DNA from 4 places in the Halochromatium sp. NSM3 genome. Region 4 is predicted to be linked to each of the others. Evidence: predicted binding sites of a transcription regulator. Region 4 holds the regulator's gene; each other region holds the start of a gene.
What was found. Region 4 encodes sigma-54, which starts transcription at its own class of promoters, with help from an activator protein. Its sites were predicted from a motif close to TGGCANGNTNCNTGCTT; they were not measured.
Positions count from the first base shown of each region.

Region 1: a site for sigma-54 is predicted at 1,804-1,820, ahead of nifH (nitrogenase iron protein). Genes of this name have one in related genera too.
Region 2: a site for sigma-54 is predicted at 2,602-2,618, ahead of urtA (urea ABC transporter substrate-binding protein). Genes of this name have one in related genera too.
Region 3: a site for sigma-54 is predicted at 2,225-2,241, ahead of nifU (Fe-S cluster assembly protein NifU). Genes of this name have one in related genera too.

Region 1 is NZ_JCAQIA010000046.1:2,215-6,423, reverse strand. It holds gene nifD (nitrogenase molybdenum-iron protein alpha chain) at 1-719, opposite strand, end outside; gene nifH (nitrogenase iron protein) at 857-1,741, opposite strand; gene AC54T3_RS15400 (NAD(+)--dinitrogen-reductase ADP-D-ribosyltransferase) at 2,030-2,887, shown strand; gene AC54T3_RS15395 (EAL domain-containing protein) at 2,895-4,209, opposite strand, start outside.
Region 2 is NZ_JCAQIA010000016.1:38,434-42,642, forward strand. It holds gene urtB (urea ABC transporter permease subunit UrtB) at 1-1,011, opposite strand, end outside; gene urtA (urea ABC transporter substrate-binding protein) at 1,195-2,532, opposite strand; gene AC54T3_RS08720 (cell envelope integrity TolA family protein) at 2,856-3,302, opposite strand; gene AC54T3_RS08725 (2OG-Fe(II) oxygenase) at 3,474-4,127, shown strand.
Region 3 is NZ_JCAQIA010000046.1:8,611-12,819, forward strand. It holds gene nifK (nitrogenase molybdenum-iron protein subunit beta) at 1-218, shown strand, start outside; gene nifT (putative nitrogen fixation protein NifT) at 297-515, shown strand; gene AC54T3_RS15425 (DUF362 domain-containing protein) at 609-797, shown strand; gene AC54T3_RS15430 (dinitrogenase iron-molybdenum cofactor biosynthesis protein) at 981-1,694, shown strand; gene AC54T3_RS15435 (DUF6129 family protein) at 1,691-2,041, shown strand; gene nifU (Fe-S cluster assembly protein NifU) at 2,331-3,326, shown strand; gene nifS (cysteine desulfurase NifS) at 3,367-4,209, shown strand, end outside.
Region 4 is NZ_JCAQIA010000002.1:98,865-103,073, forward strand. It holds gene hprK (HPr(Ser) kinase/phosphatase) at 1-445, opposite strand, end outside; gene AC54T3_RS01630 (PTS sugar transporter subunit IIA) at 472-918, opposite strand; gene hpf (ribosome hibernation-promoting factor, HPF/YfiA family) at 1,045-1,422, opposite strand; gene AC54T3_RS01640 (RNA polymerase factor sigma-54) at 1,475-2,962, opposite strand; gene lptB (LPS export ABC transporter ATP-binding protein) at 3,043-3,768, opposite strand; gene lptA (lipopolysaccharide transport periplasmic protein LptA) at 3,768-4,209, opposite strand, start outside.

The sequences.
Region 1 (4,209 bases), on a different contig from region 4:
ATGCGCGAGGACCAGGCATCACCGCCGATGTTGTAGTCGCCGATGATGGCGACATCGTAAGGCGTGGTCTCGAAGCTGTCGTCATTGTCGCGGTTGTGCACGACGTGATCGCGGATCGCGTCGTTGGCGATGTGATGGCCGAGCGATTGCGAGACGCCGCGGAAGCCTTCGCAGCGCACCGGAATGACCGGCTTGTTCAGCTCCTTGGTCTTCTGCTTCGCGACCGATTCGATGTCATCGCCGATCAGACCGATCGGACACTCCGACTGCACCGAGATGCCCTTGACGAGCGGGAACAACTGTTCGATCTCATCGACGATCTTGGCCAGCTTCTTGTCGCCGCCGAAGACGATGTCCTTCTCCTGGAAATCCGAGGTGAAGTTCATGGTGCCGAAGGTGTTCACGCCGGTCATGCCGGTGTAGTAATTGCGACGACCGGCACGTGTGTACTGGCCGCAGCCGACCGGGCCATGGGAGATGTGCACCATGTCCTTGATCGGACCCCAGACCACGCCCCTGGAACCGGCATAGGCACAGCCGCGGATGGTCATCACGCCGGGCTGGGACTTGCGGTTGGAGGTGATGCACTGCTTCGACTGTTCGATCGACTGATCATTGACGGCCAAATGCTTGGCGCGGTCTTTCTTCGCCTTCTCGGGGTAGACCTCGAGCACCTCTTGGATCAGGGCTTGGGTCTCGTCACGTGTCATTGTTGCCATTTAGGCGTTCCTCTCATCGGCGCCGCCGCCAATCTGCGGACCGACGCGCGTTGAAGAATCGAATGAGAGCCCCTCGGCACCGCTCCGTCGAGGAGCAGGGGAGGGACCAGGGAATCGGGTCGAGCGCGCGGCCTGGTTTAGGCGGCGACGGCCTCTTCAGAGGCGGTCTTACCGATGATGCTCTCGTCCTCGCCTTCCATGAGGCCGAAGTCCATCAGCAGATCTTCGAGCTGATCCATGCTGATCGGCGTCGGGATCACGAAATTGGTGTTGTCGATCATCTTTTGTGCGAGCTGCCGGTACTCACCAGCCTGTTTCGAGCTTGGGTCGTACTCGATGACCGTCATGCGGCGGATCTCGGCGCGCTGAACAACGTTGTCGCGCGGTACGAAGTGGATCATCTGGGTGCCCAACTGACGGGCCAGCTCCATGATCAGCTCGTCTTCGCGCGCGGTGTTGCGGCTGTTGCAGATCAGGCCGGCCAGACGCACCGAGCCCGAGCTGGCGTATTTGACGATGCCCTTGGCGATATTGTTGGCCGCGAACATGGCCATCATCTCGCCGGAGACGACGATGTAGATCTCTTGCGCCTTGTTCTCGCGGATCGGCATTGCGAAGCCGCCGCAGACCACGTCGCCGAGCACGTCGTAGAAGACGAAGTCGAGGTCTTCTTCATAGGCGCCTTCCTCTTCAAGGAAGTTGATCGCCGTGATGACGCCGCGACCGGCGCAGCCAACGCCAGGCTCCGGGCCACCGGACTCGACGCACTTGATGCCGGCATAGCCGGCTTGGAGCACGTCATCGAGTTCCAGGTCTTCCACCGAGCCGGCTTCAGCGGCGAGGTGCATAATGGTGTCCTGTGCCTTGGCGTGCAGGATCAAACGGGTCGAGTCGGCCTTCGGGTCGCAGCCGACAATCATGACCTTTTTGCCGAGTTCAGCGAGGCCGGCGACGAGGTTTTGAGTAGTGGTGGACTTGCCGATTCCGCCTTTGCCGTAGATGGCGCATTGACGCATTGCCATGAGATTCTCCCGGTTGGATGCCCTGTCGGGCTGATGAACAGAAGGTTCGTTCACCGGGGATTAAGCACAGTCTGTGCCAGGCTATCTAAAATTCTTTAGTGATTTGAAAAATAAGGAGAACTTGGTGCGTCCAGCCGTTTTTCATCTTGGTAGCATAGATAACAAGGCCGCCGCCTTTGTGTGTCTACCGACAGCCGACGTTCCAACCCCGACATGCCCCAGTCTCAACCTCGGTCCCAGCCACAACATCAGCCCCAGTCCCAGCATCAATATCGGCATCAGCAGTCGTTGAGCCCTCCGCCCTCCTTGCCGGCGGGTGCGCGTCTGCCCATCAATCGTTGCAATCTGCCAGCGGTCATCCTGGGCGGGCTGACCTATCAGGCGCATCCGGTCGCGCTCGAGATCGATGGCATCCGTGCCTTTCATCAAGATCTGTTCCAGCTCCTAGCGCCGATCGAGCAATCGCGCGAGCGCGCCGAGCGCTTCGTCGACTACATGGCCGCGCACTTCTGTCTGGATGATCTGGAGGCTGCGGGCCTCGCTGCGGAGCGGGTCAAGAAATATCGGCGCAACGCCAACTATCTGCGCATGGTGCGCGGCTGGTCGTTCGACGCCGATGGGCGCGAGGGGGCTGTGCTCAAGCATTGGGTCGAGACGCGCTTCGGGCTCCTCGCGCGCCATCATGGCGGCCCGCTCAACGGTGGCGATGATGACGCCTATCATCGCTACTTGGCGCAGGGCGCCCAGGGCCTCTACGCTACCAATGCCCTCGAGGCGCAGCTCGACCTGCTCTATACCTATTGCCAGTACGAACTGGTGCGCCAGCATCCCGAAGAGACCCATCTGACGCTGTACCGGGGCATCAACCGCATCGGCGAGCATGATCTGTTTGATGAGATCGAGGAGCGGCCGGCAGGCGCGAGGCTTGGATTCAACGGTGAGCCGCGTCGCGTCTTGCTGAACAACCTCAACAGCTTCACCAGCAACCGCGAGCGGGCTTGCGAGTTCGGAGACTACATCCTTGAGACACAGGTACCGCTGCCGAAGGTGTTCTTCTACAACAGCCTGCTGCCAGGGATGCTCAAGGGGGAGGATGAGTTAGTAGTGATTGGCGGGGTGTATGAGGTGGTGATGAGTTGTTTGTGACACTCATCTACCAGACCGGCTGGGATCGTAAGAGTACTTCCGCCTCGGAAGCCGTTTGTGGCTTACCAAATAAATAACCCTGGCCATAGTCGCACTGTAATTCACGCAGTATCTCCAGGTGCCGGGGCGTTTCGATGCCCTCGGCAATAATTTTCAGGCCTATGTCTTTGGCTAGACTGGCAATTGAGCGCAGAATGCTGGAGTCAAGGGTGCTCGCGTCCATGTTGCGAACAAAGGCCATATCAATTTTCAGGATATCGACAGGGAATTTCGACAAATACGCCAACGAAGAATAACCTGTACCAAAATCGTCAATCGCTATATTGACACCCAATGAGCGACTGACGCTGAGCACATTCAGCGCGGTCTCGAGATGGTTAATCGTGGCGCTCTCGGTGATTTCTAGCTTCAAGGCTGCGGGAGGAAGATTGGTAACTTTTAAAACCGTTTCGAGGTAATTCAACGTCTGTGGATGGATGAGTTGGGGCGCTGCCAGGTTGACACTGATGAGCAGGTCGGAGAACTCGGCCCGCCAGGCTTGCATTTGGCGACAAGCTTCCAGCAATACCCAGTTGCCGATAGTGACAATCATGCCACTGCTTTCCGCGACGGGTACGAATTCGATCGGTAATACCAACCCCTTTTTCGGATGCTGCCAGCGCACTAGTGCCTCAAATCCGCTTATGCGACCCGTTTTGAGTGTCACGATGGGCTGATAGTACACCTTAAATTCGGGCAGATGAGGCAAGGCGCCGTTGCTTTTACGAACAACGGAATGAAGCTCGCGTTCGGTTTGAAACGATTCAATTTCCTCGGCCTCGATTTTACCATCCACAATCTCCACAAGCTTTCCCAAGGCGCTGGCGTGACTGAGAGCGGCATGGGCGTCTTGCAACAAGTTCCGTCGAGAGGACTCATTGCTTAATGCGACGCCTACACTCGCGGTCGGGAAACCCTCTTCGCCAGCGAGCATTAACGGTTCGGAGCACCGTTTCTGAAGGACTTGGGCGATCTCTTCAACGGAGTCCCGAACGGTCTCGCGCGACATGAGCAGGGCGAACTGAGCCCCACCCGTGCGAACGGGGAGCAGATCCCCGCACCAGCGGTTCCAGCTAACGCGCCCGTATTCATCGGCGATTTCGCGCAATCGACGCGCGGTTTCCACCAGTAAGGTGTCGCCACATTGGGGACCAAGCACGGCGTTGATCAAGTTGTAACGCTTGAGTTCGACCAGGATCAGGGCGACATGCTGGCGAGACGGGCGCCGACGCAAGGAGCGCAGTCGTTGAGCCAGATTAACGCGGTTAGGCAGACCGGTGAGA
Region 2 (4,209 bases), on a different contig from region 4:
ATAGGTGGTGTAGGCGCCGATCATGATCAGCTCGCCGTGGGCCATGTTGATCACGCCCATGACACCGAAGGTGATCGCCAGCCCGATCGCCGCCAGCACCAGCACCGAGCCCAGACTAAGACCGAAGAATAGGGTCTCGACGCTGCTGTTGAACTGACGTTTGCGATCGATCGCATCCAGCGCGGCTTTGGCCGCAGTGAGCACCGCCGGGTCTTGCTCCGATGCGACCAGCGCATTCAGGGCATTGCGCGCCTGTGGATAGAGATTGCCATGCAGCGCCTCGATGGCCGCCAACCGGCGGTCTGCCTCTGGCTGCTGTAGATCGGCGATGGCCACCACCAAGTCCAGCGCGTCCGCGACCTGCTTGTCGTCTTCAACCGCCAGCTGCGCACGCACGGCGGTGATGACGGTCGGATCATCGCTACCCACCATCTCGCGCGCCGCCCGCACGCGCAGGGCGGGGTCCGGGCTGGCCAGGGTCAGCGCCGCGATCGAGGTACGCAGCCCGCTGCGCATGCGGTTGTTGATCGTGATCTTGCGCACATCGCGGCGCCCGACCTCGCCGAGGGCTTCGGCGGTGAGCGCATCGGTCAAGGCCCAGCCACTGCCCGCTGGCTGCACATAGACGATGCGGTCATCGTCCTTGCGATAATAGAGATCACCGGCGAGCAGTGCCTTCAGCAGCGGGATCGCACGCGGATCGCCGGTTTCCGCGATGGCGCGCGCGGCGGCCTCCTTGGCCTTGAACGAGGTCTCCGTCAACTGCGAAACAGGCGCTTCGAGCCCAGTGGCTAGGTCAACTGCGGACTCGGTCGTCGGATCGTTTGCTCGATCAGTTGCAGACTCGATTGTCGGGCTGTCTGCTGGGCTGGTTGCGAGTTCCGCCGGGCTTGAGGCGGAATCTGTCGCCTGGCTGTCGGTTGCGTTGCTCGTGGCCATGCTCAGCAACAGCAAGAGGCCGAGCATCTTCGCCAGGACGGGGCCACTGCCGCCCAACGCAAACCTAGACATAACGCTCATCGACCGTGCGAGGTGACATAAGGGGTCAACGCTGAAGTTGGATGGCTAGAGGTGGACACTGTCGCGCCATTCGGATCGAGTTTGAGGCGGATTATCCGGCAATCGCCTTGGTCGACGCCATCCCTGGCTAGGGCCGCAGCCGCTCTCAGCGTCACGGCGCTTGGGCCAACAGGCCTATTTGGCCGACTGCTCGGCACCGAGGCACTTTTTAGTCTCGGTATTGTAGTTGCCGCAGTTGATCGGGTCCGTCCAATCGGCGATCAGATCCTTGGAGCCTTCCAGGTAATCGGACCAAGCGTCGCCCGGCACCTCGTCCTCGGTCTGATAGACGATCGCGAACTGACCGTCGTCTTGGATCTCGCCGATCAGCACCGGCTTGGTGATGTGGTGATTGGGCAGCATTTTAGCGGTACCACCGCTGAGATTGCTGGTGCTCAAGCCGACGATCGCCTTCTCAACGGCATCGGTGTCGGTGGTACCGGCCTTCTCGACCGCCTGTACCCAGAGATCGAAGCCGATCTTGTGCGCTTCCATCGGGTCGTTGGTGACCCGTTTCGGGTTATCGATGAACGCGTGCCAGGTCTCGATGAAGGCGTCGTTCTCGTCGGTCGGCACGCTCATGAAGTAGTTCCAGGCCGCCAGATGGCCGACCAGCGGGCCGGTGTCGATGCCAGAGAGTTCTTCCTCGCCGACCGAAAAGGCGATAACCGGGATGTCTTCGGCCGAGACGCCCTGATTACCCAGCTCTTTGTAGAAAGGCACGTTGGCGTCGCCGTTGATGGTCGAGACCACGGCGGTCTTCTTACCCTCGGAGCCGAACTTCTTGATCTCGGCGACGATCGACTGCCAGTCGGAATGTCCGAATGGCGTGTAGTTGATCATGATGTCCTCTTCCGCCACGCCGTTCTGCTTCAGGTAGGCTTCAAGGATCTTGTTGGTGGTGCGCGGATAGACGTAGTCGGTCCCAGCCAGCACCCAGCGCTCGACGCCGAGTTCGTCCTTCAGATAATCGACCGCCGGGACCGCCTGCTGATTCGGTGCCGCGCCGGTGTAGAAGACGTTCTTCGATGACTCCTCGCCCTCGTACTGCACCGGATAGAACAGCAGGCCGTTCAGCTCTTCGAACACCGGCAACACCGATTTGCGCGAGACCGAGGTCCAGCAGCCGAAGACGGCGGCGACCTTGTCCTGCTCAATCAGACCGCGCGCCTTCTCGGCGAACAGCGGCCAGTCCGAGGCCGGATCGACCACTACCGCCTCGAGTTGCTTGCCAAGCACCCCGCCCTTCTCGTTCTGTTCCTCGATCAGCATCAGCACTGTATCTTTGAGTGTGGTCTCGCTGATCGCCATGGTGCCGGAGAGCGAGTGCAGCACACCGACCTTGATGGTCTCATCGTTGGCCTGATCCGCTGCGGGCGCGGCGTCTTCGGCGAATCCGGATAGCGACGCGGTCAGCCCGAGCGCGATGCCGGCACTGAGCAGCAGGGGTTTGAAAGACGGGATCGAAATCATCCAGGAGTCTCCTGTGGTGATGAGTCTTGAAACGCGAACCGTTGGCATGAGACGCCAACGAGCGATCCGAAGCAAGCCCTGAGCCAGGAAGCTAATCGACTGATATCGAGGCTAGATTCAGAGTCTAGCGCAGACTCGCCGCGCTGCCGCGCACCAAAAGTGAACGCTAGCCGGCAATTTGGTGCGGCATTCTGCACCAATTTGGTGAGCTGATCCTCTGCAAGTGATCGCCAGCCAATGCAGCATTTCCAGACCGCTTCTGAGCGAGCAGACACCCGAGACGGGATATGCCGGAGCAGAGCGGGCTTGAGCGGCGGTAGCCGTCAGGGACGCAGCACCAGATTGAAATCGCGGAACGGCTCGAAGTCCGGCCCGCTCGGCACCGGCAGGGGCGAGGCATCATAGATCGCATTCACAACCGACTGATCGAACCTCGGATTGCCGCTGCTAGTGACGATCTTGACCTGATTGCTGATGACGCTGCCGCCGGGCTCGAGCCGCACATTGACGACCGGTGCGTTGCCTTCCCAGGTGCCAGCCGGATGCACCCAGAACTGGCGGATGCGCTCTTGGATCGCCGGCACCCACTGGCTGGCGATCTCCTCGTTCGGAGCGCCCGACTCGGTAGCGCCGCGCTGCTGCCTCTCGCTCAGTACTGGCAATCCGACATCGGGCAGCAGGCCGCGCGCGCCGAACAACAGCAACACCGTCAGTGCATTGGCGAGCAGCACCGCAACGAAGACCGTCACAAACAATTTTCCAGTGCTCATCCGAGCTCCTCTGTGAGTTCAAAGACGCCGTTATCATCCCCAGCTTTAGCCTTCCGGCAGCGGCATTGCCCGACGGTGGGCGAAGCCGCCTCGTCTACCGAAGAGCCCCCGACCACACAGCCCTCCTCCACCATCGACTCGATCTACTAGCAACCGAGGCCCAAGATCACCATGCGAATCCTGCACACCATGCTGCGCACCGGCCCGCCCGAACGACCGCCAGCACTCGCCGAGCAGATCGCCGCCACTCTCGCCGATCAAGGCTGGTGCATGACCGACAACTTCCTCGCGCCATTGCACATCAGCCAGCTCCGCCATGAGGCGCAACAGCAATGGCAGGCGGGACACTTCCGGCGTGCCGGTATTGGCCGTGGCGAGAATTTGGAAGTCCGCGACGAGGTCAGAACCGACTGCGTCGCCTGGCTTGAGCCCAGCGATCTCAGCGCCGCCCAGCGGCTCTATTGGAGCCAGCTCGAACAGCTGCGGTTGGCGATCAACCGCAGCCTGCTCCTCGGCCTCTACGAACTCGAGGCGCACCTGGCGGTCTATCCGCCTGGCACCTATTACCGCAAGCACCTGGACCAATTTCGCGGCATCGGCGAGCGCACGCTGAGCTGCATCCTCTATCTAAACGAGGCTTGGCAGGCCCGGGACGGCGGCGCGCTGCGTCTCTACACCGATCCGAACCATCCTGAGGCGAGCGAGCTGATCCTCCCCGAAGGCGGTCGCCTGGTCACCTTCTTCAGCGCCCGTTTTCTGCATGAGGTAGAGCCCGCAACGCGCGAGCGCTTCAGCCTCACCGGCTGGTTCAAGCGCCGCTGCTAGCGAGCGGCGATGGTCCGCTCAAGGTAGCAATGACTACCTCCGTAGCATAAAGGGAACGCGCCTAAGGTGCGTCTTCAGGTCG
Region 3 (4,209 bases), on a different contig from region 4:
AGCGCGACACCCTGCATAAGGGCAAGGCGCACGAGGTGCCGTTGATCCGGATCGGCTTCCCGATCTTCGACCGCCATCACCTGCACCGGATGACCACCTGGGGCTATGAGGGCGCGATGTACATGCTGACCACGCTGGTCAACGCCGTGCTCGAGCAGTTGGACAAAGAAACCACCGAGATGGGCGTCACCGACTTCGGTTACGACCTGGTCCGCTAGCCGCAGTCAATGACCGACCCCATGGAGCCGCACCTCGGGCTCCCGGGGTCGGCCATCGCATGAGACACGAGACACACCATGCCTAATGTGATGATCCGAAGAAACGACAGCGGTGGACTGCTGTTCTACGTCGCCAAAAAAGACATGGAAGAGACCATCGCCAGCGTCGAGACCGATACCAGTGACGCCTGGGGCGGCGCCGTCGAACTCACCGACGGCTCGCGCTGGTACATCGACCCGGTCAGCCCACCGCCGAGCTTTCCGACCACCCTGCGCTTCAAACGCGCCGAGAGCTAAGCGACTGACGCACATCAGCAATTCCGTTAGTGCGCGACGCGCGCTCCACCTCGGGCGCCTCGGCAACCACCATTCCTCATCCGGAGGTACCTCATGGCCTTTCAAATCATCCGCGACCTCTGCACCGCCTGCGGCGACTGCGAGTCGGTCTGCCCAACCGACAGCATCACCCCATTCAAAGGCACCTACAAGATCGACGCCAGCACCTGCACCGAGTGCGACGACGCCGACCCGCAGTGCCTCGACGCCTGCATGGAAGACGACTGCATCGTCCCCGCCTAAGACACGGGAGCAGAGGCTGTCGGGTGGCGCCCGCCGGGGGTGTGCGCAGCAAGGATGCTGCGCTCGCGCCTCCAAGGACGGATGACGGATTCACGGCGTCCCCCGGCGGACGCTACCCGGCAGCCTCTGCCTGCACCCAGCCCACAGTCTCAGCGACCACTGACGCCAAAAAAGGAGCCACCGATGACCCCACCGACCTTATCCGAAGAGATCGCGCTACGCATCGGCCTCGCTGCCCGCGCGCTTCCGGACACCGACATCGCCCGACTCCTGCGCGTGCTCGCCGATGCCGTTGGCCTCCCGCCAACCGCCGCTAGCCTCGACGGACTCACCGTCAAGGCCCTCAAGCAAGCCGCCGATGGCGAACTCGCCGAGATCGACAGCGCCTCGCTCAAAGAGGCCCTCGCCCGCCTCAAAGGCCAAGGCGGCAGCGACATCGAGCCGGCACCCGAGCCCGAGCCCTACAACGACGGCGAACTGCCCAACTCGATCCGCGTCGCCTGCGCCTCCAACGGCGGCGAGCTGCTCGACGGCCACTTCGGCTCCTGCCAACGCTTCCTGGTCTATCAAGTCTCCGCCGACAGCTTCAAGCTCATCGACTGCCGCGATATTGACCCGACCGCCGGCGAGCTGCAAGACGACAAGAACAGCTATCGCGCCTCGCTGATCGCCGACTGCCAGGTGCTCTACGTCGCCTCGATCGGCGGCCCGGCCGCCGCCAAGGTGGTCAAGCGCGACATCCACCCGATCAAGCGTCCACAGATGGGCAACGCCCGCGAGCACATCGCCGAACTCTCGCGCACCCTCGCCGACAAGGCCCCGCCCTGGCTGGCGAAGATCATGGGTATGGACACCGAGGCACGAGTCCACTTCGAGCGCACGCCAGAAGAGGCTTGAAGCGGCATAAGGACGCTTGGCAACTGGAGGCGCTGCTCGCCGCAACGCCGCAAACGAGGGGGGCTATCCACGCCATGATCACCACGACCTTTCTCGACCAGATCGAGGCCATCATCGGCCGCGCTGGCCTTAGCAGCGATTCGGTCGCGGCACTGCGCGATGCCTTCCCAGACCATCACTTCACCCACTGTCTCGATGACGACATCAGTGCCGGCATCGAGCCCATGCGCGAATCCGACGGCTTCAACCTCTACCTGATCGACGCCAGCGAGCACTGCCTACGCTTCACCCGCGACCTCGACAGCGCCACCGGACTCGTCCTCGCCGAGGTCAGCGACGAGGATTGAGTTGATCCCACCGGATGACAACATCCTCAAGCACAGCGACCCGACTCTCGCCAAGGCTTAGGCTGCACTGCACACGTCCGCGCGTTGCGCAGGCGACAATCCCTCTGTCATAAGCCCGACATCGGCGTACCACCTCATCCTGAATATCCTTAATAATCAATACAGTAAGAGCTGATCCACGCTAGGCACGAGATTTGCTTAAAGATACAGCAATGCGGATTCTCAATCGCACCGCCCGGCGCCCGTTCAGCGCCAGCCGCCGCCTTCAACTCGAGCCTGGAGCCAGACCATGTGGGATTATTCAGACACCGTCAAAGAGCACTTCTTCAACCCGCGCAACGCCGGCGCCGTCGCTGAGCCCAATGCGATCGGCGAAGTCGGCTCCCTGTCCTGCGGCGATGCGCTGCGCCTGACCCTGAAGGTCGACCCGGAGAACGAAACCATCCTCGACGCCGGCTTCCAGACCTTCGGCTGCGGCTCGGCGATCGCCTCCAGCTCGGCGCTGACCGAACTCATCAAGGGCATGACGCTCGACCAGGCCCTCAAGGTCAGCAATCAAGACATCGCCGACTATCTCGACGGCCTGCCGCCGGAGAAGATGCACTGCTCGGTGATGGGCCGTGAGGCCTTGCAATCGGCGGTCGCCAACTATCGCGGCGAGGTCTGGAGCGACGATCACGCAGAAGGCGCCATGATCTGCAAATGCTTCGCCGTCGACGAGGTGCTGATCGAGGAGACCATCCGCGCCAACAACCTCAGCAGCGTCGAAGAAGTCACCCACTACACCAAGGCCGGCGGCGGCTGCTCGGCCTGTCATGAGGGCGTCGAAGAGGTGCTTGCGCGCGTACTCGCCGAGCAAGGGCGAAGCTTTCAGCCGTCGGCGCCGCCCGCTAAAGCCCCTGAGCGCAAGCGGGTTGCCGTTGGCATGCCGGTCATGTCAACGCGTTCGCAGACCTCTGCGCCCGCTCCCGCAGCCGCACTTGAGCCCGCTCCTGAGCACACCGCAGCGCCCCGCCCTAAGCTCAGCAACCTGGCCCGCATCCGCCGCATCGAGCAGACCATCGAAGCGATCCGCCCAAATCTGCAGCGCGACCACGGCGATGTCGAGCTGATCGACGTCGACGGCAAGAACGTGTTCGTGAAGATGGTCGGTGCCTGTTCCGGCTGCCAGCTCGCCTCGGTCACGCTCGAGGGGATTCAGGAGCGCATCTGCGAAGACCTCGGTGAGTTGGTCCGCGTGGTTCCAGCCCAGGCCATGGGCAGGGCAGCAGTTCAGCGCGCCTGAGCGGGGTAACCCAACAGCCAACACCATGAGCCCAACCAGCATGTCCAGCAAGCAAACCACCACCGGCATCTATCTCGACAACAACGCCACCACCATGGTCGCGCCCGAGGTGGTCGAGGCCATGCTGCCCTACTTCAGCGAGCAGTTCGGCAACGCCTCCTCGATGCACCAATTTGGCGACCGCGTCGGGCGCGCCATCAAGACCGCGCGCCAGCAGGTGCAGGCGCTGCTCGGCGCTGAACTCGACTCCGAGATCGTCTTCACCTCCTGCGGCACCGAATCCGATTCCACCGCAATTCTGTCGGCGATCAAGGCCCAGCCCGAGCGGCGCGAGATCATCACCACGGTGGTCGAACACCCGGCGGTCCTCAGCCTCTGCGAGTATCTCGAGAAGGACGGCTATACCGTCCACAGCCTCAAGGTCGATGGGCAGGGCCGGCTTGACCTCGCGCACTATCAATCCCTACTCAGCGATCAGGTCGCCATCGTCTCGGTGATGTGGGCCAACAACGAGACCGGCACCCTGTTTCCGGTCGAGCAGATGGCCGAGATGGCGCACGAGGCCGGCGTCATGTTCCACACCGACGCGGTCCAGGCCGTCGGCAAGCTGCCGATCGACCTCAAGACCACCGCGATCGACATGCTCTCGCTGTCCGGGCACAAGCTGCATGCACCCAAAGGCATCGGCGTGCTCTATCTGCGCCGGGGCACCCGCTTCCGCCCACTGCTACGCGGCGGTCATCAGGAGCGCGGCCGGCGCGCGGGCACCGAGAACAGTGCCGCGATCGTCGCCCTCGGCAAGGCCTGCGAGCTGGCCCAGGCCCACATCGACGACGAGCGCACCCGCGTCGCCGCGCTGCGTGACCAGCTCGAGCAAGGTATC
Region 4 (4,209 bases):
CGAGGAAGACCCCGTGCAAGGTGGTGCGCTCGGCCAGGGCATAGGTCAGGAAATACTGGAGCCGATCGACGATCTCCTCCTCGGAGGTCGGCGACGCCAAGAGCGGCGTACCCGAGCGCTTAGCGTGCGCCAGAAAATGCGCCGGAGGCTCGATGTCCTGAGCGAAGATTACCGCCGCCGGGCGCGCGGCAAACAGGCGCTCAATCGTCTCGCGCGCGGACGCCTGACTCAGATCCTCGAGATGGTGCATCTCGGCGAGCCCCAGCACCTGCAGGCGGTTTGGATGGATGCAGTTCAGCGAGCCGACGAGACTCTGCGCGGCGCCGCCTGGCAGATCGTCGCTGACCAGCGCCAGTGGCTGCGTGGGCATGGGGGTCAGCCAACGCAGGCGCAGGCGCGGTCCAAGCTGCGCGACCAACCCTTGGAGCGTATCGACGGGTGGCATCGGCGTGAACGGATTCAGCGCTGACCTCAGCGCCGCAGCAAGGCCAGCACGGTGCTGGCGTCATTCGCCTCGCGCAAGGCCGCGCGCAAGCGTGGATCACTGAAGCGCTCGGCCAACCCGGCCAAGAGGCTGAGATGGGCCTCGGTCGCCGCTTCCGGGACCAGCAGACCAAAGGCGAGATCGACCGGCCGATCATCCGGCGCGTCGAAGCCCACCGCCTGATCGAGCTGGACGAAGGCGCCCACGGCATCGTCGATACCGGCGATGCGCGCATGCGGTAGCGCGACCCCCTCGCCCAACCCCGTACTGCCGAGCCGTTCACGCTCATTGAGCAGGTCGAAGACCGCAGACGGGGAACAGTGCGGACCTACCGGCGCCAAGAGTTCGGCCAAGGATTCCAGCAACCGCTTCTTACTCGTGACCTCGACACGACAGCGGATACGTGGCTCTGTGATTAACGTCAGGGGAAGCATCAACTGTTGCTCCAAAAGGAATCGGAGTCGCGCGCCATCGACAGGCGCCTCTGCCGTTCAGATAAAAAAAGAGGCCGGAGCCGACCAGCGCGCGTCGGACTCCGGCACCGGCGTCCAGGCGCTCGCTTAGTGCAGCGGCTCCCGCTCGTCGTCGAGTTCGTCGCCAGGCTCGCCGCTGACGGTTTCACCCTCGGCCTGCGTCTTGGTCGATGCGCCGCGATGACTCTGGCGCTTTTCCTTGTACTTCAGGACCTGGCGATCGAGTTTGTCGATCAGCCCATCGATGGCTGCGTACATATCCTCGTGAACCGCATCGGCGAAGACATCGGCCCCATTCATGTGGATGCGGGCCTCGGCCTTCTGCCGCAGTTTCTCGACACTGAGGATCACATGCACTTTGATCACATGATCGAAGTGGCGTTCCAAGCGCTCGAATTTGCTGTCGACGTAGCCCTTCAGCGGCTCGGTGATATCGACATGATGACCCGTCAGGTTGATTTGCATAGTGTCACTCCTGGGTTTGCAAGCGCACCGTAGCGGCACGTGACGCTGACCGCTACAGGCGCTTGCGCTCGTTCGAGGGTGGGATACCCATGGCCTCGCGGTATTTAGCGACGGTACGGCGCGCGACATTGATGCCCTGTTCGGACAGGATGCCGGCGATCTTGCTGTCGCTCAGTGGTTTGTTGGCCGCCTCGGCGGCGACCAGTTTGCGGATGAAGGCACGGATGGCGGTGGACGAGCATTCGCCCCCCGCAGCGGTGCCGACATGGCTGGAAAAGAAGTACTTGAACTCGAGCGTACCACGTGGGGTGTGCATATACTTCTGAGTGGTCACGCGCGAGACGGTTGACTCATGCAGTTCAAGCGACTCCGCAACGTCTCTCAGGATCAGCGGACGCATCGCCTCTTCGCCGTACTCGAAGAAATCGTGCTGCAGCTCGACGATCTTGGCCGCCACCCTCAGCACGGTGTCGTTGCGGCTCAACAGGCTCTTGATGAACCAACGGGCCTCCTGCAGATGCGTCTTGAGGCAGGTATTCTCGGCGCCATTATCGGCGCGTCGAATCAGCTTCACATAGTCCTCGTTCACTCGCAGTTTAGGCTGCGTGTCGGGATTGAGTTCGACCTGCCAACTGCCGGCGCGCTTGCGCACCAGCACATCGGGGATGACGTAGTCCGGACGATGCTCGCTCATCAAGGCCCCGGGCCTTGGTTGCAAGGAGCGAATCAGCGCCAGGGCGCGTCCAAGTTCCAGGTCCGAGAGCTTGGTATGGCGGCGCAGCTCATCGAGATCGTTGCGCGACAGCGCATCGAACAGTTTCTCGCAGATCATCAGCGCGCCGGCCCGATGCGGGGTCTCTGCGGGGAGCTGGCGCAGTTGCAGCAACAGGCACTCGCGCGGATCGCGGGCGCCGATGCCGGGCGGATCGAGGGCCTGGACGGCGTGCAAGACCGCTTCGATCTCATCGCGTTCGAGATCCTCGAGATCCAGCGTCTCCAGAAGCTCGGCGGGATCGAGCCGGAGGTAGCCATCGGCATCAATGGCATCGATCAGCGCCTCGGCGATCAGTCGGTCGCGCGCCCCGAGATGGCCCAGATTGAGCTGCCATTCGAGGTGGTCGTGCAGCGTCTGCGGCCGCGACTGCTGGGCGAACAGGTCGACCTCATTGCCCGAGCCGACCCCGGCCGAGGCCGAAGGACCGGCATACTGCTCGCTGGCTTCGCTGTCGTAGGTATCGCTCCAATCGCTGTCGAGCGGCAGATCATTGGGCAGCGCATTCGACTCGGCCGGAACCTCGGCGTCAACCGCAGCATCGGCCTCATGGCGCTGGCGTTCGCTCTCCTCGCGGGTCTCGGCGGGCGCGCCCTCGCGCTCGGTCTCGCCCTCGTCTGCCGACTCCAGCATCAGATTGGACTCGAGCGCATCCTGGATCTCGCGCTGCAGGTCGAGCGTGGAGAGCTGCAGCAGCTTGATCGCCTGCTGGAGCTGCGGCGTCATGGTCAACTGCTGACCAAGACGGAGCTGGATGCTTTGCTTCATGCCGAGCGTTGATACGAGTGCGAAAGGCTTGATGGAACCTTGAAGTCTAGTCGAAAAGCCTGCTCGACGGCCAAGGTGCTTTACAGCCGAAAATGTTCACCGAGATACACGGCCCGCACCTGCGGGTCCTGCAGCAACGCGGCGGGAGCGCCGGCGGCAATCACCTCGCCGGCGTTGATGATGTACGCCCGGTCGCAAATATCCAGCGTCTCGCGGACGTTATGGTCGGTGATGAGCACGCCGATGCGCCGATCGCGCAAATGGCCGATGATGCCTTTGATATCGCCCACCGCGATCGGATCGACGCCGGCGAAGGGCTCGTCGAGCAGCATGATCTTGGGCTCGAGCGCCAGCGCGCGGGCGATCTCGAGGCGTCGGCGCTCGCCTCCGGAGAGGCTCAGCGCGAGCGAATCGGCAACATGGCTGATGCCCAGTTCATCGAGCAGCTCGTCACAGCGCTGGCGATGATCCTCGCGACTGCTCTCGGCGCGCATCTCCAACACCGCCATCAGATTATCGCGCGCCTTGAGTTTGCGAAAGACCGAGGGTTCCTGGGCCAGATAACTCAGCCCCCGCTGCGCGCGGGCGTGCATGGGCCGATGCGTGATGTCCTCGCCGTCGAGGAGGATGCGTCCGGCGTCGGCGCTGACCAGGCCGACGATCATATAAAAGCTCGTGGTCTTGCCCGCGCCGTTCGGCCCCAGCAGGCCCACCACTTCGCCGGCGTCGACACTGAGGTCGACACCATTGACCACGGCCCGCCGCCGATAGGTCTTGGCCAGCGCGCGCGCCTCGAGGGTCGGCATCATTGCGCGGGCGCCGGCTCGGGCGTGGATTCGGGCTCGAGCCGAATCTTGACCCGCTCATAGCCTTGGGCGCTCATGCCTGCGGTCACGCGCTCGGTGATGCGGTTGTAGACGATGCGGTCGCTGGCGAAACGGTCTTTCGCTTGGATCAGCACCGCCTCATCGATCAGGGTCAGCTCTTCACGCTCGGCCTCGTACTCCATCCGCAAGGCCTGCCCGGTCACCTCGTCCGGGTCATCATCCAAGCGCTGACGATAGCGGACCGGTTGGCCGATGGCGATGATCTTCTTGATCCGGCGGTCAGACTCGTGATGCACCAGCATCTCGTCGGCCTGAATGCGCAGACTGCCTTGGGTGACCTCGACGTTGCCGATGTACAGGCTGGTCAATTGCTTTTCGTCAAACTCGGCGGCATCGGCCTCGATATACATCGGCTGATAC